2 regions of the Sinorhizobium sp. 22678 genome follow, and region 1 is predicted to be linked to the other one. Evidence: predicted binding sites of a transcription regulator. Region 1 holds the regulator's gene; the other holds the start of a gene.
The links. The regulator HrcA, encoded in region 1, represses chaperone genes, less so after heat shock. The targets are predictions, from matches to a motif close to GTTAGCACTCNCNNNNNGNGAGTGCTAAC.
Positions count from the first base shown of each region.

Region 2: the regulator HrcA is predicted to act here: its motif matches at 5,427-5,455, upstream of ACTJKL_RS13000 (co-chaperone GroES).

Region 1 is NZ_JBQEMS010000004.1:296,115-307,404, reverse strand. Features, by position in the region: gene ACTJKL_RS09110 (class I SAM-dependent methyltransferase) at 1-135, opposite strand, end outside; gene ACTJKL_RS09105 (SRPBCC family protein) at 308-766, shown strand; gene ACTJKL_RS09100 (hypothetical protein) at 795-1,139, opposite strand; gene ACTJKL_RS09095 (integration host factor subunit beta) at 1,331-1,642, opposite strand; gene sppA (signal peptide peptidase SppA) at 1,748-2,707, opposite strand; gene lptC (LPS export ABC transporter periplasmic protein LptC) at 3,047-3,715, shown strand; gene ACTJKL_RS09080 (LptA/OstA family protein) at 3,747-4,307, shown strand; gene lptB (LPS export ABC transporter ATP-binding protein) at 4,327-5,133, shown strand; gene rpoN (RNA polymerase factor sigma-54) at 5,308-6,852, shown strand; gene hpf (ribosome hibernation-promoting factor, HPF/YfiA family) at 7,117-7,689, shown strand; gene ptsN (PTS IIA-like nitrogen regulatory protein PtsN) at 7,864-8,328, shown strand; gene grpE (nucleotide exchange factor GrpE) at 8,450-9,076, opposite strand; gene hrcA (heat-inducible transcriptional repressor HrcA) at 9,235-10,314, opposite strand; gene rph (ribonuclease PH) at 10,572-11,290, shown strand, end outside.
Region 2 is NZ_JBQEMS010000007.1:150,168-161,457, forward strand. Features, by position in the region: gene ACTJKL_RS12965 (AI-2E family transporter) at 1-1,474, opposite strand, end outside; gene ACTJKL_RS12970 (PepSY domain-containing protein) at 1,733-2,047, shown strand; gene ACTJKL_RS12975 (general stress protein) at 2,080-2,685, shown strand; gene ACTJKL_RS12980 (hypothetical protein) at 2,809-3,096, opposite strand; gene ACTJKL_RS12985 (fatty acid desaturase) at 3,093-4,163, opposite strand; gene ACTJKL_RS12990 (DUF6481 family protein) at 4,250-4,630, opposite strand; gene ACTJKL_RS12995 (cold-shock protein) at 4,760-4,969, opposite strand; gene ACTJKL_RS13000 (co-chaperone GroES) at 5,509-5,826, shown strand; gene groL (chaperonin GroEL) at 5,875-7,509, shown strand; gene ACTJKL_RS13010 (hypothetical protein) at 7,583-7,975, shown strand; gene ACTJKL_RS13015 (hypothetical protein) at 8,082-8,390, opposite strand; gene ACTJKL_RS13020 (cytochrome c family protein) at 8,500-9,030, opposite strand; gene ACTJKL_RS13025 (chaperone modulator CbpM) at 9,257-9,595, opposite strand; gene ACTJKL_RS13030 (DnaJ C-terminal domain-containing protein) at 9,592-10,509, opposite strand; gene ACTJKL_RS13035 (response regulator) at 10,592-10,954, opposite strand; gene ACTJKL_RS13040 (PAS domain S-box protein) at 10,981-11,290, opposite strand, start outside.

The sequences.
Region 1 (11,290 bases):
CCCGCCCTTCGTCCTGGGCCCGGCGCCTTTTGCGGGCGGCAGCCTTTGCTCGTGGCGGCCGCCGCGCGCCTCGGCGCCCCGGCTTTTTGCCGCCGTCACCGATGCGTTCTTCGATCGCCGGTCTTTTTCCTTCACGCGCTGATCCTTGGACTTCGTTCAACCATTCGGCGCAGCCACTCTCGACCGGGTTTTACGCGCCTTCGCCACGTCCGTAGCATGTTCAGCCTGCAAATAGCATCGCCGGTGCTCTTGGCAAAGCCGTTTCCGATTGCGAAGATCGCCAACAAGAGTGGACGGGAGGACCGGCATGAATATGAGCGGAGAGGAACGTATCGCGGCTGACCGAGACGCGGTTTGGCGTGGCCTGAACGATGCGGACATTCTGAAGCGATGCATTCCCGGCTGCCAGTCTCTTGAATTGAAATCGCCAACCGAGCTTGCGGCCGTGGTCAAGATCAAGATCGGCCCCGTTTCCGCATCCTTCAACGGCACGGTCGTTCTGTCGAACCTCAATCCCCCCGCGAGCTACACCATATCCGGCGAGGGCAAGGGCGGAATAGCAGGCTTCGCCAAGGGCGGCGCCGACGTCACGCTACTCGACGAGGGCGCGGAAACCGTGCTGCGCTACGACGTCACGGCGGAGATCGGCGGCAAGCTTGCCCAGCTTGGCTCGCGCCTCGTCGATTCGACGGCGCGCAAGCTCGCCCAGCAATTCTTCGCGGATTTCAACCTGGCCGTCAGCGGCAAGGCCGAGGCGGCGAGCTGAGGGCTCGGAACGCGCTCAGCACCGATCCTCAGCCTTGCGGCGCGGGCAGGCTCGCTTGCGTCGCCAGCTTCTCCGCCTGGCCGCGCTGCTTTTCGGCCTCGCGATGCCATTTCAGCGCCTCGTGCGCCTCGCTGCGCGCGCGACGCCGATATTTTCCCTGGGTGAACCAGGTCACGGCAGCGCCGAGCACGAGACCGACAATGACGGCGAGAAAGAGAAATACGAAAAACGGAGCCGAGATCGAAAGCACGCTGTCGGCGGGATTGAACGGATTCAGCGCAAGCGTTGCCGTCTGGCGGTTGGCCACGCTCAGGACGATCAGCAGCACTCCGAGCGGCACGAAGACGACGATATTGATGAGTTTCTTGAGCATGCACCCGCTCCGACCAGAATGTTAATGCATGTCGCCCGGAATTGTGGGGCGGCTTCGCGACAACGACATGCATACGAATAGTGACATAAAGCGGGCCGCCTTGTTTCGACACGCTTATGAGGCGGAGAGCCGCACGATGTGCGGAACTCGGCGCCCGCGCGAGAGGCGCCTATCCCTGTGCGCCTCGTTCGTCAGTCGTCTTCACCGTTATTGTTGTCGTTCATCCCCGGATTGAGCCGCTCACGCAGTTCCTTGCCGGTCTTGAAGAAGGGCACCCACTTTTCTTCGACGAAGACGGAATCCCCGGTGCGTGGGTTGCGGCCGGACCGCGATGGCCGGTTCTTGACCGAGAATGCGCCGAAACCGCGCAGCTCCACCCGGTTGCCGGCAGCAAGCGCGTCCGTGATCTCATCGAGTACCGCATTGACGATATTTTCGACATCGCGGTGGTAGAGATGCGGATTGCGCGCCGCCACAATCTGCACCAGCTCTGACTTGATCACGTTCGCCCCCCTTGGTTTTTTTGGCTTGTTTTGTCTGCGTTTGCGCATTCGGGAAGGCTCGCCTGGAGCTACGGCCTCGTGACGCGGCTAGCACACGTGCCTTCCTCAATGCCCTTCAACCTGCCAAACCGAAACAAGACCGTCAAGAAACAACTTGTCCAGGCCGGTCTTTTCGAGGCTCTTCATCGTCGGAAAAGCCTCATATCCCAACGCCTTGACCGCTTCGGCCAGGAGCGATCCGAGGCCGAAGGACAGCGCGCCGCTCGGTGCTTCCCAGTCGAGGACGGGAAGGTCCTTCGAGACCTTTCGTTCGGCCAGGAACGCCCTGATTTCATCATCGCCGCCGAGCTCGTCTACCAGTTTGCCTTCCAGCGCCTGCCGCCCGGTGAAGATCCGGCCATCGGCAAGGGCCAGCGCTTCCGGCCGCTGCAGTTTGCGCCGCTCGGCCACCAGATCGACGAACCATCCGTAGCTGTCGTCGATCATCGCCTGAATCATGGCTCTCGCCTCGTCGCTCGGAGGATGAAACGGCGACGGTTCGGCTTTGAGAGGCCTCGATTTGATCGATTCAAGCGAGACGCCGAGTTTGTCCATGAGGGTCTTGACCTGCGGATACTGGAAAATGACGCCGATGGAGCCGGTGATCGAGGTCTCCCCGGCAACGATCCGGTCGCCTGCAAGGGCGATCAGATAGCCGGCCGACGCGGCAAGCGTGCGCACATCCGAGACCACCGGCTTCTTCTCGGCAACCTTGCGGATGGCCTTGTAAATGACCTCGCCGCCATAGGTGGTGCCGCCCGGCGACGAAATCGTCACGATCAGCGCCTTGACGGACTGGTTGTCGGCGATCCGCTCCAGCCGCTCGACCAGCTCCCGGTCGTCCTGGATAAGACCTGTAACGGCGACGCGCGCGACGTGATCGCGCGCACGCTCCGTCACGTCGCCCCAGCCTGAAAAGGCAAACAGCGCGAGGCCGCCGGCGACGAGAACGGCCACCGCCGCCCAACGCCAGAAGCTCAGCTTTCTGCGCAGGCTGCGGCGGTCGGCAATGGCGAGTTCGTCCATGGGTGTCTCCGATTTGTGGTAAGGGGTTCTGTCAGTTTCCCGCGGAACATGCTATCCGCCTGAGACGCGGCAAGCTAGGGCAGTCTGCAACGCGACGCACGGGAATACGCGCCGGGCCGACGCGGGTTGCTGCATGAAACCCCTTGGGGTTTGACGCGGCATGGAGTAGAGCATGCCCGGCGGATTGAAATAGTGCGGCCGGATTGTCTTACAATGCAAAGTTTGCACCGCTCCATTGCCGGGCGGCAGCAAGATAACCATATTCGCCGTGGCTTACGCCGATGTATGTATATGTGTCCCTCGGACTGCCCGAGGTCAGAGGAAACTGACAGGCCCTTGATGCTGAACGAAGCCCGATCCCCCGCAATCTTCGCCGATGTGGGTACGAGCTCTGCCGATGCCTATGCTTCGGCGGCGCGGCATTCGGCGCGCGTAAGGCGCCTGAAAGTCCTGCTGCCGCTCATCGCCGGCGCGGTTGCGCTGATCTTCGTCGCCGTTTCCTTCGTGCGCGCTTTCCTGCCCGAAGAGCTGCAGCTCGAGACGGCCACGATCGAGAACGGCAAGATCGTCATGCAGAACCCGGCGATTTCCGGCCGCAACAAGCAGGATATCAGCTATTCGATGAAGGCTGAGCGGGCGCTTCAGGATATCGCCAACCCGAACCTGATCACACTCGAGACCATTCACGCCGAGATGCCGGTCAACGATACGCTGATCGCCACGGTCGATGCGACGAGCGGTATCTACGACCGCGGCGCGAATACGCTCGACATGAACGCCCCGTTCACGATTTCCATGAATAATGGCGTCAATGCCGATTTCCAGTCCGCCTATCTGGACATCAATGCCGGCGAAATGGAGACGAAACAACCGATTGCCATCAGCATGAAGGGCGGATCGATCATTGCGCAGAAGCTGCGAATGACAGATAAGGGACGTGTCGTAACTTTCGAAGGCATGGTAAGGGTCAATATCGAACCCAGCGCCATTCGCAAAAACGCAAAATAACAGGACCCCAAGAACAGGATCCCCTGCAGCCATGTCGGTCAAACCTGCCGCTCTCATAAGGATTTCAGCCGCTCTGGCCGTGGCCGGGCTCGGCGCTTCGCTGATTGCTTCCGCCGCCCTCGCGCAGGCAACCTCCAGTCGCATGCAGGGCCTTCAGCTTTCGAACGACCAGCCGATCCAGATCGAGAGCGACAAGCTTGAGATCAAGGATCCGGAAAGCAAGGCGATCTTCACCGGTAATGTGAAGGTCGTCCAGGGCACGACGACGCTGCAGGCCGGCAACATGACCGTCTTCTACAAGGCGGGCGGCGGCTCGGTCACCAGCGGCAACGCCGATATCGATCGGATCGAGGTCAGCAACAAGGTGTTCCTCAGCTCCGGTGCGCAGCAGGCGACGGGCGAAAGCGGCATCGTCAACCTGACCAACCAGACGATCGTGCTCAAGGGCAAGAAGGTCGTGCTGTCGGAAGGCAAGAACGTCTTCGTGGGCTGCCAGTTGAACGTCCAGATGGACACCGGCGAAGCGCAGCTCGACGCCTGCGGCGGCCGCGTACAGATCCAGCTCGATCCGCAGTCCCGCAAGACGAACTGACATAGACCCGCTCGTGCAGATTCCTTTCCTCCAAAAACGCAAACGGGGCAAAAAGCCGTCGGCGGCAGCGACAGCTGCCCGCGCGGTCGACAAGGCGCGCTACGACGGCACGCTGATTGCCCGGGGCCTTACGAAATCATACCGCTCGCGCCGCGTCGTCAACGGTGTCTCGCTCGTCGTGCGCCGCGGCGAGGCTGTCGGCCTGCTTGGTCCGAACGGCGCAGGCAAGACGACCTGCTTCTACATGATCACCGGCCTCGTGCCGGTGGACGAGGGCTCGATCGAGATCAACGGCAACGACGTCACGACGATGCCCATGTATCGCCGGGCGCGCCTGGGCGTCGGCTACCTGCCGCAGGAGGCCTCGATCTTTCGCGGGCTGACGGTCGAGGATAACATCCGCGCGGTGCTGGAGGTTCACGACGAGAACGTCGAACGCCGCGAGAGCAAGCTCAACGATCTGCTTGGTGAATTTTCGATCACGCACCTGCGCAAATCGCCGGCCATCGCGCTATCGGGCGGCGAACGCCGGCGCCTTGAAATCGCCCGTGCGCTTGCGACCGACCCGACCTTCATGCTGCTCGACGAACCCTTTGCAGGCGTCGACCCTATCTCCGTCGCCGATATCCAGGCGCTCGTGCGCCACCTCACGTCGCGCGGCATCGGCGTCCTCATCACCGACCACAATGTGCGCGAGACGCTCGGGCTGATCGATCGGGCCTATATCATCCATGCCGGCGAAGTGCTGACGCATGGCCGCGCCAACGACATCGTCACCAACCCGGACGTGCGCCGGCTTTATCTCGGCGACAATTTCAGCCTCTGACATCTGCCGGCAGCGTGCATTCCGGCAGAACGGACGACCGCCGGCTGAATCGGCACCTCCGCCGCCGTCCGTGCTTGACCAAATTCCAGTAATAAGCAATTTTTGGGCCAACTAAAAAATGGGCCCGTCCAAGCGGACACGGCTCGGAGAACTCGACGGGAGTTTCACGCCAGCATGGCCTTGTCCGCCAGCCTTCATCTGAGACAGTCGCAGTCGCTGGTCATGACGCCGCAGCTGATGCAGTCGATCCAGCTGCTTCAGATGAACCATCTGGAGCTCAGCCATTTCATCGCGCAGGAAGTCGAGAAGAACCCGCTGCTGGAGGTCCAATCGGCCGATGAGGCAACGACATCGGATCGCGAGGATGCCAGTCCGCATCCGGCTGAGACCGGCGGCGAAATCGACGAAGCGGCAGGTCAGAGCGACCTGTACGACAGCGCCATGTCGAGATCCGGCGAGAGGCTCAGCGAAGGCTTTGACGCCGACTTCGCCAACGTCTTCCCCGACGATACGGCGCCGCAGCGGGCGGATGCGCCCGAGCTTCTCGGCCAATGGAAATCCATGCCGGGCGCCGGCGGCGCCGAGGGCTACGATCTCGACGATTTCGTTGCCGGCCGCAAGACGTTGAGGGAGACGCTCGCCGAGCAGCTGCCCTTCGCACTCAGCACTGCCTCCGATCGGCTGATCGCCCTGCACTTCATCGACCAGCTCGACGATGCCGGCTACCTGCACGCCGACCTCGCCGAGACGGCCGAGAAGCTGGGCGCGGCCGGCGAGGACGTGGCGCGCGTGCTGCAGGTGCTTCAGCAGTTCGATCCACCGGGGGTCTTTGCGCGCACGCTCGGCGAATGTCTTGCCATTCAGCTGCGCGCCCGCAATCGCCTCGACCCGGCGATGGAAGCGCTCGTGGCCAATCTCGAGCTCCTGGCACGGCGCGATTTCGCAAGTCTCAAGAAGATCTGCGGCGTCGACGAGGAAGACCTGGTCGATATGCTCGCCGAGATCCGCAAGCTCGATCCGAAACCGGGCACCAGCTTCGAAACCGGTGTCTTCGAGGCCATCGTTCCCGACGTCGTCGTGCGCGCCGCACCCGATGGCGGCTGGCTGGTCGAGCTCAATCCGGATGCCCTGCCCCGGGTTCTCGTCAACCACGACTATTTCACCGAAATATCGCGCTCCAGCCGGAAGAACAGCGGCGAACAGGCCTTTCTCAACGAGTGTCTGCAAAATGCGAACTGGCTGACGCGCAGCCTCGATCAGCGCGCCAGGACGATCATGAAGGTGGCAAGCGAAATCGTCCGGCAGCAGGACGCCTTTCTCGTCAACGGCGTCGGCCACCTGCGCCCGCTGAACCTCAGGATCGTCGCGGATGCGATCAAGATGCACGAGTCGACGGTGAGCCGGGTCACCTCCAACAAATACGTGCTGACCCCGCGCGGGCTCTTCGAACTGAAATATTTCTTCACCGTTTCGATCGGCTCGGCGGAAAACGGCGATGCACATTCGGCCGAGTCCGTGCGCCATCGCATCCGCACGATGATCAATCAGGAAAGCGCCGATGCCGTGCTCTCGGACGACGATATCGTCGACGTCCTCAAGAAAGCCGGCGTCGATATCGCCAGACGCACCGTCGCAAAATATCGCGAGACGATGAGCATCCCTTCCTCCGTCCAGCGCCGCCGCGAGAAACGCGCGCTGGCCAAAACCACGGCATTCTGAGCATTTCCGGGCGGCCGCAAGCGCATAAGCCGGGTTGCGCTTTGGGCTCTCGCCTGCGGAACCGCCGGGGCTCGATGAACGTTTAATCCCACGACGCGCAATTGACTCTGCGCGGTACAGCGGATATGAGGCCGCCGCGCTTGCATAGAGGCAGCGCGCGCTCACGATTTCGGTTGTTCGGGACTCCCGTCGCTGAAGTGCTTGGATGACGGGGGCGCTTGGAATAGACTGGGCACGCAATTCACGAACAAGAGAGGAAACTCCATGAGTGTGCGTGTATCCGGTAAACATATGGAAATCGGCGATTCGTTTCGCGTCCGCATCGGCGAGCAGATCGAGCAGGCCGTAACCAAATATTTCGACGGAGGATATTCGAGCCAGGTCACTGTGGAAAAGTCAGGGTCGCGATTCAGCGCCGACTGCAAGCTTCATCTCGATACGGGCGTGGTATTGCAGGCAAACGGTCAGGCGAACGAGCCACAGTCAGCCTTCGACGCGGCTTCGGAGCGCATCGAGAAGCGGCTCCGGCGCTACAAGCGCAAGCTCAAGGACCATCACAACGGCAACGGGCAGAATGCCACCGAAGTGGCCTATCGAGTGATGGACTCGGTGCCCTTCGAGGACGAGGAAGTCCCCGACGATTATGCGCCGACGATCGTTGCCGAAACAACGAAACAGTTGAGAACAATGTCCGTCGCCAATGCCGTTATGGCCTTGGACATGACGGATGAACCGGTGCTGATGTTCCGCAGCCCCGGCAAGGATGACCTGAACATCGTCTATCGGCGCAACGATGGGAATATTGGCTGGATCGACGCCGCCAATATCAAGGCATGAGTGGGGATGGGGGAAGCCAGCCGGACTGGCGTCCCCCGTCTTTCCGATCAGCGGGACGGCGGAAAAGCTCGACTTTTCTGTGCATTCGACCCGCCAAGACAAAGATGGGTAGAGCCATCACGGCGCATTTGTGATGAGATTGCCAGGCTCTAACCGGCGAACGAGGATAAAAGAATGGCATTGGCAGGCTTGCTGCATCAAAATGCGATCATCCCGGCCATGAGGGCCAACTCGAAGAAGCAACTCCTTCAGGAATTGGCGGCAAAAGCATCGAAGCTCACCGGTCTTCCGGAGCGGGAGATCTTCGACGTCATCCTGCAGCGAGAAAGACTCGGCTCGACCGGGGTGGGCAACGGCATCGCCATCCCGCACGGCAAGCTCAGCAGTCTGCCGTCGATCGTCGGTATCTTTGCGCGGCTCGATACGCCCGTGGATTTCGAAGCATTGGACGACCAGCCGGTCGACCTCGTCTTTCTGCTGCTTGCACCGGAAGGTGCCGGCGCCGACCACCTCAAGGCGCTCTCGCGCATCGCCCGCGTGCTGCGCGACCACGACATGGTGTCGCGTATCCGAGCGAGCGACTCGGCAAGCGCGATCTACACGCTGCTTAGCGACGACACGACCTCGCACGCTGCCTGAGTATCTTCTGCCTGCTGTCCTGCCGGAGCCGGTTGGAAGAGCATGCGATATTTCGAACAATGACGAAGGGCCGCGCACCTGGCAGAGTGCGCGGCCCTTCGCAAATCGCATTCATGCGCCGTCAGGCAGCAGGCGTCTCGCTTTCAGAGGACGCGGCTTTCGGGCCGCCCTTAGCAACACCGACCATCGCCGGGCGCAGAACGCGCTCGCCGATCGTGTATCCCGCCTGGACCACCTGGACGACCGTGTTGTTCGGGACCTCGGTGTTCGGGACCTCGAACATGGCCTGGTGGAAATTCGGATCGAACTTCTGACCGGTGGGGTCCAACTGCTTCACGCCGTGACGCTCGAGCGCCGCGAGCATCGACCGTTCGGTCATCTCCACGCCCTCGATGAGTGCTTTCAGGCCGGCATCGCCCGCCTCTCTGGCGTCGGCCGGAATCGCATCCAGCGCGCGGCGCAGGTTGTCGGAGACCGCCAGCATGTCGCGCGCGAAGCCCGCGACGGAATAGGACTTCGCGTCCTTCACGTCACGTTCGGTGCGCCGGCGCAGGTTGTCCATCTCCGCAGCGAGGCGAAGATATTTGTCGCGCAGTTCCGCACTCTCGGCCCTGGCAAGCTCAAGCGGATCTGGCGCGGTCGTGGAAGCATCCGCCTCCGGCTTCTCCGCGGCTTGCGGCTCAGCGGCTGTTTCGAATTCTTCAGGCGCCGCGGCCTCGGGTCCGTTCTTGTTCGTTTCGTCGGTCATGACGTTCTCCGAATTTCTGTCTTTTGCTCTGTTCGGCATCATCAAACCAGCGGAAGTCGCTTTGCTTGAACGTTCTGTTGCCTGGATTTGAAGCCCGATATCGATGTTTGGGCCCGAAAAATCAAGAGTCGATTGCTGCATCGATCAAAAGGATTCGCTCAGCGCGACAGCCGCGACATGAGCTGCGCGGTGTAATCGACCATGGGAACGATGCGGGAATAGTTGAGCCGGGTCGGCCCGATGACACCGACCGCGCCGACGATACGGTCGTCGCTGTCGCGGTAGGGAGCGACGATCAGCGAGGATCCGGAGAGTGAAAACAGCTTGTTTTCGGAACCGATGAAGATGCGCACGCCCGGGCCGCTCTCGGCGAGGTTGAGGATCTCGATCAGGCTGTCCTTCTTTTCGAGGTCATCGAAGAGCATGCGCAGCCGCTCAATGTCATCCGTCCCTTCCAATCCTTCGAGCAGATTGGCGCGGCCCCTGACGATCAGCCGCGCCGGCTGGCCGTCGCCCTCGCTTCCGGACCAGATCGCCAGCCCACGCTCGACCAGGTCCTGCGAGAGCGCGTCGAGCTCGCCGCGCACCGTCTCCTTGACCTTTTCCAGTTGCGTCCGCAGTTCGGGGATCGTCTGACCGGCAAGGTGAGCGTTGACGAAGTTCGCCGCTTCGGTGAGCTGGGCGCTGGTGATCCCGGCCGGCAGCTCGATGATGCGATTCTCCACCTGATCGTGCTCGCCGACGAGCACTGCCAGCGCCTTGGTCGGCGCCAGCCGGATAAACTCGACATGCTTGAGAACGGGGTCGCTCTTGGTGGTGATGACGAGACCTGCGCCGCGCGACATGCCGGACAGCATCTGGCTCGCCTCGGTAAGAAGGTTTTCGACCGACCAGTCGCGATTTCCCGGGTGAACCTGCCTTTCGATCGAGGCGCGTTCCTCCGGCGAGAGATTGCCCACCTGCATGAAGGCGTCCACGAAGAAGCGCAGGCCCAGCTGCGTCGGAAGCCGGCCGGCGCTGACATGGGGGGAATAGATCAGGCCCAGATCCTCGAGATCGCTCATCACGTTGCGAACCGAGGCCGGCGACAGCGACACCGGCAACAGCCGAGAGAGATTGCGCGAGCCCAGCGGCTCCCCGCTTTCCAGATAGCTCTCGACAATGCGGCGGAAGATCTCGCCGGAGCGCTCGTCCAGCGCCGATGCGATCCCCTTCGTTCCAGGGTTGCGCAGTACCATGTCACTCCGTGATCAGTATCCCGTGTTCGCAAAGAATATAGTGATCCGCACGGGGAATGGCAAAAGGGAAAAATCACTGCGAAGCTTCGACATCAAGCGGTTCCCTTTGCCCACGCCATGATCTAGAAGGCTCACGAAAGCGCCGCGTGTCTTCAGACGCGCAAAGGCCGCTGGAGCACTTTGAATTCTGCATGGTCTTGTCCTTGAACCGAACAGGACTCGAAGGAACATGCAGTCGGGATCGACAGGAGTTGACGATGCGGCCATCCGGTAGAAAAATCGACCAAATGCGCAAGGTCTCGTTCGAGCGCAATTTCTCCAAGCATGCGGAAGGATCCTGCCTGGTACGCTTCGGCGACACGCATGTTCTGTGCACCGCCAGCCTGGAGGAAAAAGTTCCGGCGTGGCTGCGCAACGGCGGCAAGGGCTGGATCACCGCGGAATACGGCATGCTGCCGCGCGCGACCGGCGAGCGCATGAGGCGCGAGGCGGCGACCGGCAAGCAGAGCGGCCGCACGCAGGAGATCCAGCGGCTGATCGGGCGGTCGCTCAGAGCCGTGGTCGATCTTCCGGCGCTCGGCGAACGTCAGATCTCGATCGACTGCGACGTGCTTCAGGCCGACGGCGGCACGCGCACTGCGTCGATCACCGGCGCCTGGATCGCCCTCCACGACTGTTTGAAGTGGATGGAAGCGCGCAACATGGTCAAGCTGGAGAAGGTCCTGAAAGATCATGTGGCCGCCATTTCCTGCGGCATCTTCGCCAATCAGCCGGTCATCGACCTCGATTATCTCGAAGACTCGGCTGCGGAGACGGATGCCAATTTCGTGATGACGGGCAGCGGCGGCCTGGTCGAGATCCAGGGAACGGCGGAAGGCAAGCCCTTCAGCGAAGAAGAATTTGCAAGCCTGATGCTGCTCGCCAAGAACGGCATTGCCGAACTCGTCGAAATGCAGAAGCAGGCGATAGCAGGCTA
Region 2 (11,290 bases), on a different contig from region 1:
GCGCTTCCGCGCCCGTTTCCTCCTCCTCCTCCTCCTCTTCGCCGGCAATCTCCTCGAGATTGGCGATGAGGGTGTTCGCACTCTGGGCAATCTGAGCCGCCTGGGCGTTCGTCAGGGCGCCCCGTGCGCGGTCCCGCTCCGCCAGGAGCAGTGCGGGAATAGCAACCGTGTCGTAGAACTCGACGAGATACTTCTCCTCCAGCATGTCTTCCGCATTGTCCGTGGCCTCATCCGGATCTCCGGCGAGCAGACGCTGATAGAGGCGCTCCTTCGGATCGAGCACGGGCTCGTTGCCCAGCAGTATCTCCAGAAACTCGAATTGCGGGACGTGGCGACCGAGAACGACAAGGCACACGGTGAGCGGCGTCGACAGCACCAGTCCGACCGGCCCCCAGAGCCATGCCCAAAAGATCGCCGCGACGATGATCGCAAGCGGCGACAAACCGGTGCGGGAACCGTAAAGCCAAGGCTCGACGACATTGTTGCTCACGAGCTCGAGGACAATGAACAAGGCCGCCGTCCAGACGAGCAGGCTCCATCCAGGTGCCGCGGCAAACGCCAGGAACAACGGCAGAGCCGCAGCGATGACCGGCCCGATGTAGGGGACGAAGCGCAACACGATGGCGAGCATCCCCCAGAGGACCGCATTGGGGATACCGAGCAGCGAGAGGCCGATGGCCAGCGGAATGCCGTAGGTGATGTTCACGACCAACTGCATGAGCAGGTACCGGCCGACGCGAGCGCCCGCGTCCTGAAGTGCTTCGGTCGTTCGATGCAGGTCGCCGTAGCCGACCAGCCGAATGAAACGGTCGCGCAGCTCCTCCCTCTCGAACAGCATGAAGATGACCACGACGATGACGAGGCCGGTCGTCGCCAAGGGCCCAAGCAGAGGATTGATGATATTCTTCAGTGTTTCGACCGGCCGCTGCGGAGAGAAAATCTCCACGAGCAACGGCTGGGTCTCCGGCGCCGGTTCGGGTGAGGCGCGCACCTCTGGTTCGGGCCGGCTGATCTCCGTGCTGATCCTCTCTATGACGCGGCCAATCCGTTCAAAAATCTGGCTTTCCGATCCGGTCTCCTTCAGGGTCCTGACCTTCTCGACGATGTTGTACTGATAGGTCGGCAGGTTCTGAGCCACCTCGCTCACTTGCATCGCTATGACCGCGCCGAATGCGGACAGGAACAGAAAAGCCGTCGTCACCGTCCCGACGACGGCCACCGAACGGGGACAACCGACTCGACGCAGCCTCGAAACCAGCGGCGCGAGCGCAAAGGTGAGCAGAATGGCGATGGCCAGCGGCAGGAAGACGTCCCGGGCGAAATAGAGGACGGCAACCGTGGCAGCGGTTGCGACGAGGGTCGGTAGACGTGACGGCTGCGCCGCGGCTGCTGCGCTGCGCGCAAACGCGATTTGCTGCAGGCCGCCTGCGGCGGCTGCACGATCCTGGTCAACGCCACGCGAGAACTTCAGCACCACACCCTCCACCACATCACCCGGCGGTCGACCTGGTTGCGACCAGCAGGCAAGAACCTTGTTCGCAAGTAGGTAGGGCAGTGTTTGGCGCCGCCCAGCAGATGCTCCGTTGCATGGAACCGCAGCAGTTGCCATTTCCGGTGCCAAAGCCAAGCCGCCCACCAGCATGGCGGCCGGAGCATCGCGCCGGGAACCATTCTGCGCCCGGCGTGTTTCTGCGACGGGGGATCAATCGCGGTCTTCTGAAGAGGTAACCACATGAAAAATATGATCATTGCCGCGGCAGCACTGATGAGCGCCGTGGCCACGACTTCACTCGCGCAGACGACGCCTTCAGCGGAAGGAGAAACGCCTGCTGTCGCAACGCCCGATTCTGAGAACCCGACGGCACCGGTCGAAGGCGCGAACAGCTTTACTGAAGCGCAAGCGAAGGAACGGATCGAAGAGGCCGGATACACCGAGGTCAGCGGATTGAAGCTCGATGACAAGGGTGTGTGGCAGGCAACTGCGATGAAGGAGGGCAAATCCGTTTCGGTCGCTCTCGACTATCAGGGCAACGTAACGGCGCAGTAGTCCACAGACACCAAAGGAAAGGGAGAACGAATATGAGAACCGTAACAGGGCTCTTTGACGACTATGCAGATGCTCGCGAGGCCGTAAGCGATCTGGAAACGGCAGGCGTTCCTTCAGACAACATCAGCATCGTCGCGAACAACACGGGAGATCGCTACTCGACGGACGGCTCGAACGCGGCCGAAGGGGCCGGTGCCGGAGCTGGCCTCGGCGCTGCCGGAGGCGGCGTCGTTGGCCTTCTGACGGGGCTTGGCCTTATGGCCATTCCTGGAGTTGGCCCAGTGGTGGCTGCCGGCTGGCTTGCCTCCACCGCGGCCGGTGCGGCCGCCGGCGCAATCGCCGGGGGCGCAGCTGGTGGCCTGATAGGTGCGCTGACGGAATCCGGCGTCGATGAAGAAGACGCCCATGTCTACGCCGAAGGCGTTCGCAGGGGGGGCACTCTGGTCACGGCAAGGGTCGAAGACAGTGTCGCACCCCGAGCAGAAGCGATCCTGAAACAGCGCAAAATCGTGGATCCTGCGGCCCGCAGAAGCATCTATGCCCAGGAAGGATGGTCACGTTTCGACGAAAATGCCGATCCGTACACGCTCGATCAGGTCGAACGGGAGCGTGAGCGGTACCGCGGCATGATGCCATAACGGCAGGGCTGACGTCCGCCGCTGCGGGGGCTGCAAGCGCGGCCGGCCCTCGCAGCTATCTCCACGGCCGTCGAGCAAAATCGGTAGCGCACGCACGCGCCCCATGCTTCTTCTGGGGCGTGCTCACTTGATCTTCAGAAGCAGCATCTTGCCGGCCATGGTAATGCCGTGAGCCGACTCCTCGGGCGGAACATCCGTATCGAGCGCCTTCACGAGGTTGTGCTCGCGCAGCTCGTTCAGGGTCGCGGTCGTCAGGAACTTGATCTTCTGCGGCCGTTCCTTGAACCGGTCCTTCCTTGCATAGGTGACCTGGGCATTCAGGTGCGTCCACCTCTTCCCACCCTGGGGATGCACGTCACCGTCCTTGGCAAGCTTAAGGCCCCGGATCTGCGTTGGCGTCAATTCAATCATGTCGTCGTCTTTCGTACATCTTCGGTAAGGGAGCGGCGCAGCGACCCTGCGGCGTCGCGGAATGAAACCAGCCTCCGGCGCCGGTCGTCCCAGAGCACGAGCCGGACGCATTTGAGGCTGTCCCACAAGGTGATCCGTCCGATGCCGGCAAGTTGCGGATGGTCACGCAGTACTTCCGGCAGACGGTAATAGGGGATCCGGCTGGACAGGTGGTGCACGTGATGAATGCCTATATTGCCGGTGAGCCACCGCAGCACCGGCGGAAGATCGTAATGGGAGGCGCCATGCAGCGCCGCCTGAGGAAACCGCCAATCCTCGCCCGCCGACCAGTGAGTCTCCTCGAACTGGTGCTGCACATAGAAGAGCCAAACGCCGGCTGCACCTGCGAGCAGCACGACCGGAAGATGGATCAGGAGAAAAGGTCCCAACCCGACGGCCCACACCATCAAGCCGGCCAGCGTAACGATCGCAAGATTCGTCCCCATGGTCGAAATCCAAGGCAGAGCACCCGAGTTCATCATCCCGAACGGCAGGCGTTGCTTGAACAGGAAGAGCCAGGCCGGCCCGATGCCGAACATGACGAGCGGGTGCCGGTACAGCCGGTAGCCGAGGCGCTTCGTCGGCGAAAGGGCTCGGTACTCGGCAATGGTCAGCGTGGTGATGTCACCAACCCCGCGTTGGTCGAGATTGCCCGCAGTCGCATGATGGGCGGCGTGTGCACGCCGCCAATAGTCGTAAGGGGTCAGGGTCAGGACCCCGAGCACGCGGCCGGTCCAGTCATCGAGCCCCCGACGGGCGAAAAACGAGCCGTGGCCGCAATCGTGCTGGATCATGAACAATCGGAGCAGGAAGGCGCTGGCAGGAAGGATCGCGATCAGCCCGGGCCAGAAGCCGTGGGCCAGGGAAAAGGAGGCCGCTGCCCAGAAGATGGCGAAAGGAACGAGAGTGACGAACAGTTCGAAGGCGCTACGCCCCAGACGGGGCTGCCGGTATTTCGCCAGCGTCTTCAACCACGCTCCAGCATTGTCCTCAACAAGTGAAGCGGGTGGATAGACATGTGCGCTCATTATAACCGGTCCGTTTTTCGCTCGCCCCGTGATCATCCGCCAGGGCAATGGGCTGCGCCCGTGGAACGGGAGCAGGTGTTGAAGTGTTACGCCCGGCGGGCTTTGCGGGCCGCATAGCGGCGGTCGCGTTCAGCCTTGCGGGCCGCTTCGTCGGCGACGACGCGCGAGACCCGATCGGCAATTTCTGCCTGGCGGGCTTCGGCTTCAGCCCTTTGCTCGGCCTCGGCAGCCGCGGCCAACGCAGCGGCTTCTGCCAGGATTCGCTCGTTCTCGGCTGTCTTCAGCGCTTCGCGCTCGGCGCGGCGGGCCTCCCTGGCACGGTTGGCCGCTTCGCGCGCAGCCAGTTTTTCCTGCATTTCAGGGTCGGTCGGCTTGGGAGCGGATGCAAATTTTGTCAGAAGCTGGCGCTTTGCATCTGCCGCGGCATTGCGTCGTTCGGCAAAGCCGTTGTCGTTCGGGTGTCTCAATCGTTGTTCCTTTGATATCGTTTGGTCGCGAAGACCGCCTCAACGGAAAAAGGCCAGACATTCGCCTGGCCTCTTCGAACCTCTTGCCGCGATGCCAGTACATCCGTGGTCATCAGCGGCGAAAAAGCATTAGGCAGCGCGGAGCTGGCCTGCGGACATCTTGCCCGACTTGTTGTCGCGCTCGAGCTCGAAGCCGAGCTTCTGACCTTCAACAATCGAATTCATGCCTGCGCGTTCAACAGCAGAGATGTGAACGAACACATCGGCGCTGCCGTCGTCGGGCTGAATGAAGCCGAAGCCCTTGGTGGAATTGAACCATTTAACTGTGCCAGTGGTCATAACGAACCCTTTCTTAGCAACATAGATCACCGCTGGGCGACGCACAGCGGGGTTTCGACTTTTGAGAGAGGGAAGTTCGTCAAGAGACGCGCACAGCGCAGCAAAACAAATATCGGCAAACAAAGTATCGATGTCTTCTCATAGACGAGAGCGGCGGCCGCGTCAACCTTTTGTTTTCAGAAAAATCGAAGACAACCTTTGGTAGATAAATCCAGGTGGTCGCGTTCCTTTCCATACCGGTGCACCCGCCGCTAGGCCAAATGAGCTGAGTACACCGGTACGCCTCGAAGTGTTTTTAACTAACGAAGGCACAGTCTCCTACTCAACCTGACTAATATCTTGCCGCGGAAAAAGGTAATTTAAGTACGTCAAAATATTAATTCCATTTCTCCCAGACAACAATTCGCGTAAATTGCAGACACCGATTTCAGGTCATATTCAGCTTCGAATAATATTTCTTGGCACTCCTATTAATCGATTGCCGTCGATGCTATTTAGGAGTTGCAGCCGCCCTATACGCCGGTCGCAGAAAGAATCCCATGACATTTCGCCCGCTCCTCGACCGCGTCGTCATCCGACGCGCCGAAGGTAACATCAAATCCAAGGGCGGGATCATCATCCCCGACGCCGCCAAGGAAAAGCCCCAAGAGGGCCAAGTGATCGCCGTCGGTCCCGGCTCCCGCGACGAAAGTGGAAAGCTGATCCCGCTCGACGTCAAGATCGGCGACACGATCCTGCTCGGTAAATGGTCCGGAACAGAGGTCAAGATCGATGGCGAAGACCTACTGATCATGAAGGAATCCGACATCATGGGCATCGTCGCAGCAAATACCGTCGCAACCGCCAATGCTGCCTGATCCCTCGAATTTCGATCCCTTATCTCAAGCCCGAACAGGCCAAAGACAATGTCCGCCAAACAAATCATCTTCTCCACTGACGCCCGCGATCGCCTGCTTCGCGGCGTGGAATTGCTCAACAATGCCGTCAAGGTGACGCTCGGCCCGAAGGGCCGCAATGTCGTCATCGACAAGTCCTATGGCGCTCCACGCATCACCAAGGACGGCGTGTCCGTCGCCAAGGAAATCGAGCTTGAAGACAAGTTCGAGAATATGGGTGCGCAGATGGTGCGCGAGGTAGCCTCAAAGACCAATGACCTTGCCGGCGACGGCACCACGACGGCCACCGTGCTCGCCGCGTCCATCTTTCGCGAAGGTGCTAAGCTGGTTTCGGTGGGCATGAACCCAATGGACCTAAAGCGCGGCATCGATCTTGGCGTTGCCGCCGTCCTCGCGGAAATCAAGGTGCGCGCCACGAAGGTCATCTCGTCGAGCGAGATCGCGCAGGTCGGCACGATTGCCGCCAATGGCGACGCCAGCGTCGGCGAAATGATCGCAAGGGCGATGGAGAAGGTGGGCAACGAGGGGGTCATTACCGTCGAAGAGGCCAGGACGGCCGATACCGAACTCGACGTCGTCGAGGGCATGCAGTTCGATCGCGGTTATCTCTCGCCGTATTTCGTGACCAACGCCGAGAAGATGCGCGTGGAACTGGAGGATCCCTATATCCTCATCCACGAGAAGAAGCTCGGCAGTCTGCAGGCTATCCTGCCGATCCTTGAGGCCGCGGTGCAGACCGGGAAACCGTTGCTGATCATCTCCGAAGACGTCGAAGGCGAAGTGCTGGCGACGCTCGTCGTCAACAGGCTGCGAGGTGGCCTGAAGATTGCGGCCGTCAAGGCTCCCGGCTTCGGCGACCGCCGCAAGGCCATGCTGGAAGACATTGCCATCCTGACGGACGGCCAGACGATCTCCGAGGATCTGGGTATCAAGCTTGAGAACGTTACGCTGGATATGCTTGGCCGCGCCAGGCGGGTGCTGATCGAGAAGGACACCACCACAATCATTGACGGCTCCGGCGACAAAGCCTCCATCCAGGCGCGCGTCAGCCAGATCAAGGCGCAGATCGAGGAGACGGCGTCCGACTACGACAAGGAAAAGCTGCAGGAGCGGCTGGCGAAACTCGCCGGCGGCGTCGCGGTCATTCGCGTCGGCGGCGCGACCGAGCTTGAAGTGAAGGAAAAGAAGGATCGCATCGACGATGCCCTGAACGCTACGCGCGCGGCGGTCGAGGAGGGCATCGTTCCCGGCGGCGGAGTGGCGCTACTACGGGCAAAATCGGCCCTTGTCGGTCTCACCGACGAGAACGCCGACGTAGCGGCAGGCATCTCGATCGTGCGCCGGGCACTGGAAGCACCAATCCGCCAGATCGCCGACAATGCCGGCGTCGAGGGTTCGATCGTTGTTGGAAAACTTATCGACGGCAGCGATCACAATCAGGGGTTCGACGCGCAGACGGAAACCTATGTCGACATGATCAAGGCCGGCATTGTCGATCCCGCCAAGGTCGTGCGGACAGCCTTGCGGGACGCGGGCTCGATCGCGGCTCTTCTGATCACCGCCGAAGCCATGATCGCCGATATTCCCGAGAGGGAGTCTCCCCAAGGCACCGGAAACGGCGCCATGGGCAGTATGGGATACTGAGAGCAGTGCCTGAACCGTTCGGCCCGGTGGTCAGGCGGCGAAACGCGAACAACGACGGAGGGGGAGGCTTCCAATGGCCATGCAGAACAGCAGCAAGACGTCAATCACCCAGCAATTCGACAATTACAAGCCATCCAAAGCGATCCTCGTATGGGCGTGCGCCGCGACGGCGGCCGCAACGATGATCGTCGGCTTCAACTGGGGCGGCTGGGTGACAGGCGGCACGTCTCGCACCGCGGCAGCGGCCGCAGCCGACATCGCGCGCGGTGAACTGGCATCCGCCATATGCGTCGAGCGGTTCAACGCCGCGCCGGACGCGGCCGCAAAACTGATCGAGTTCAAGGCAATCACCGACGGTTACAAGAAGCGTCAATTCGTAGAGGCCGGCGGTTGGGCGACGATGCCGGGCCAGACCTCACCCGACAGCCGCGGCGTTCAAGGTTGCGCCACCGCTCTGGCCATCTGAGCGCAAAATCTGAAAAGCGCTCCCGTGTTTGTTTGGAGCGCTTCAATCTGCCAGATCAGGAGAACGTCAAATGATTCGTTTCGAGAGAAAGCCCGACCCGCAGCCCTCACTGAAGGAAGCCGAAACCAATCGTACCAAGCAAATAAGCGAAGCCGCGAAGGAAGAGAACAAGAAATCGGACACAACGGGAGCGCGGCGTCGCGCGCCTCAAGCGGCTGATGACGACCGGCTCATTTGAGAGCATATAGGACGCCACGGCCTGTTTCTCATTGGGGCCGCCCATATGGCGGGTCGGCTTCATCAAATTCAACGTCAAGAGGATCGCATCGATGGCTAAAGGACAAGTGAGAGGCAACCGCGAGGCGCGGAAGCCGAAAAAGGAAAAGGCGCCGGTGAAGGTAGAGACGAGCTTCACCAATCAGCTCAAGAATGCCGAGAAGAGCAGCCCACAGGGTGGTAAACACAAAGGCTGAGCCCAAGGGAACGGCGGGGGCGCTGGAAGACTTCGGAGCCGCGTGCAACGGCTATTTTGGCGCTGCGGCCGCGGTTTCGCCCGGCGGCAAGATCCTGAACATAAAGGTTGATACCTTTTCCCCTGGCTTGAACGGGCCCGGCACCTGGTGACTTACCGGCTTCAGGCTTTGAAGGAATGCTGCAATTGCCCCTGCGTCTTCTTTTGTGAGTTGCGCAAATGCGTGCCACGGCATGATCGGCGCCAGCATACGGCCGTCGGGGCGCTGCCCGGTCTGAATGGCAGTCACAATCTGCTCCCTGGTCCAGCTGCCGATGCCGGTCTCTTTGTCGGGCGTGATGTTACGACCGATGAAAACACCCTCTCCGGGAATTTCGAAGCCTACATCCGACCCGCCGAGAAAGCGTGAGCTGTCCGGTTTTCCAAAAAAATATCCCGGTGTGTGGCAGTCGTTGCAGCCGCCCATCGTGACGAGATATTCCCCCCGCGCAATTTCGGGATCGTCGGCAGCAGCGGCCCCGAGCGGCTGTAGCCCAAAAGCATAGGTGGCGAAACATGCGAACCCAATGCCCAACCGAAACATGCTTGCCTCCTTGAGGTTCGCTGCTGAAGCAAACTGAATATCATAACGGAGTTGCCCTATATATTAGCCATTTCGAATTATCGGGAAATCGCCGAACCTCTATGTGGTTCAGCCTGACGGAGGTCGCACCATTCGGCGGCGACCTTCTCGGAAAGTGCGGCCGGTAGAGCGCTCCTGGGCCAGCGGTCTGCAGCGCCTTTGCGACAACAAATCGCGATGCCGCAGGCTAATGCTGCTGGCCAATATGCGAAAAGAGCGACTGCTTCAATTGCTGGCGTACCTCATCAGGCTGCTTCGACAGCGCCGTCGCAATTGTTCTAAGCTCCCGCCTTAGACCATAGAGCTGATCCAGCAGCGCAAGGATGATCGGCACAGCGTCACCGTTGACGTTCATGTCGCGCCGGAGCTCACAAACCAAGCGGATTCGAGCGACGTCGACGTCGTCAAATGAGAGCCCGCTCTCGCCTTGAGCCGGCACGATCCAGCCGCTGTGCACCCACTGGCGCAGCTGTTTGAGGGTTACAGCGTCGCACCGTTCAAGGACTTGCCTCTCCGTCAATTTCATGTGGCCCTCCGTAGAGCTTCGCGCGGGTCATAAGCGTGGCTCTGCCGCCACGTTTCCATGAAACGCTCGAGATCGGGATCGGTCGTCGTCGGCAGAACGACCTTCAGCGTAACACGCTGATCCCCGGCGGGGCCGTGTTGAGACTTCACCCCTTTGCCCTTGAGACGCAGGATGTCGCCCGTATTTGAACCCTTAGGGATGGTCATCGATACGCGGCCGGAGATCGTCGGCACTTCGATCTTTGCACCAAGCACGGCTTCATAAAGCGTAATTGGCAGATCCATTTCGATGTCGTTGCCTTCACGACGGAAGACGGAGTGGGAACGGACGCTGATTTCGATCAAGGCATCTCCGGGTTCCCCGCCAGCAATCCCCGGTGTCCCCTTGCCCCTCAGCCTGAGCGTGCTGCCGTCACGTGTGCCGGCAGGAATGGCCAAGTCGAGCGTGTTCCCGTCGGGAAAGGTGATGCGGCGGCGGGCGCCGTTTGCCGCGTCCTGGAACTCGATTTCGAGGTGATAATGACGGTCCTGCCCACGCGCCTTGAAACGAGCCCCTGCCCCGCCCCGCCCGAAAACATCCGCGAAGATGTCCGACACATCCTCGAATTCACCGGTTCCGCCCGCTGACCCATACCGCCGCGCGTGGTCTGCATCGGCGTAGTTCCTGTAAAAGTGCTGCTGCGGCCGTTCTGCCCCCGATGCATCGATCTCGCCCCGGTCGAACCGGGCCCGCTGCTCGGGATCGCTCAGCAAATGGTGGGCTGCGGAAAGCGCCTTGAATTTGGCTTCCACCTCCTTGTCGCCTGGATGCAGATCCGGGTGCAGCTCCTTTGCGCGCTTGCGGTAGGCTTTGCGGATCTCATCCGGTTTGGCGGTACGCGGAACGCCGAGTATCTGATAGGGATCATCAGTCACCGATCACCTCCACCAATTTGGCGTGCACGTCGACTGCGCGGCTGCGGCAAGCTGCGCGTCAACATCTTCAGGCCTCTGCTCGCTAGACTTCCTTTGAAATCTGCACCAGCGCGGTTTCCAGTTCGCTGTCCAGAAACGGCTTCGTGAGCAAGGGGATGTTCGAGTACCTTGTATCCAGGCCTTTGCTGCCATAGCCCGTGGCAAAAATGAAGGGTATGTTGCGTTCCGCCAGAACGTCCGCGACCGGATAACTGGGCTCCCCGTCCAGATTGACGTCGATGATGGCGATGTCGAACTGACCTTTCCGCGCGATATCGAGCGCCTCCTGCATCCGAGAGGCTATAGCGACGACCTCATGCCCGAGTTCGCATAGACTATCTTCAATCAGCATGGCGATCATGGATTCGTCTTCGACCACGAGTACCCGAAGTCTGCGCGCTGTCATGCGTCAGGCCTGTAGAAGCTTGAACGTCATGCCAGTGGCGCCTCGATGTGAAAGCGCACGCCGCTCGGCGCAAACACAAGATCGACCTTGCCGCCGAGTTCGCGAGCCAAAGCACGTTCGAGCAGGCGGGTGCCAAAACCCGTCCGCGCTGGGACTATGACAGATGGACCACCAATCTCCTCCCATTGTAAATGCAGGTGAGACGCACTCTCAATATCGCTGACATGCCAGCTGACCTTGATGAGACCGCCGTCGTTCGTGAGCGCCCCGTATTTTGCAGCATTTGTGCAAAGCTCATGAAAAGCCATCGACAATGCCAGTGCCATTTTCGGCCGC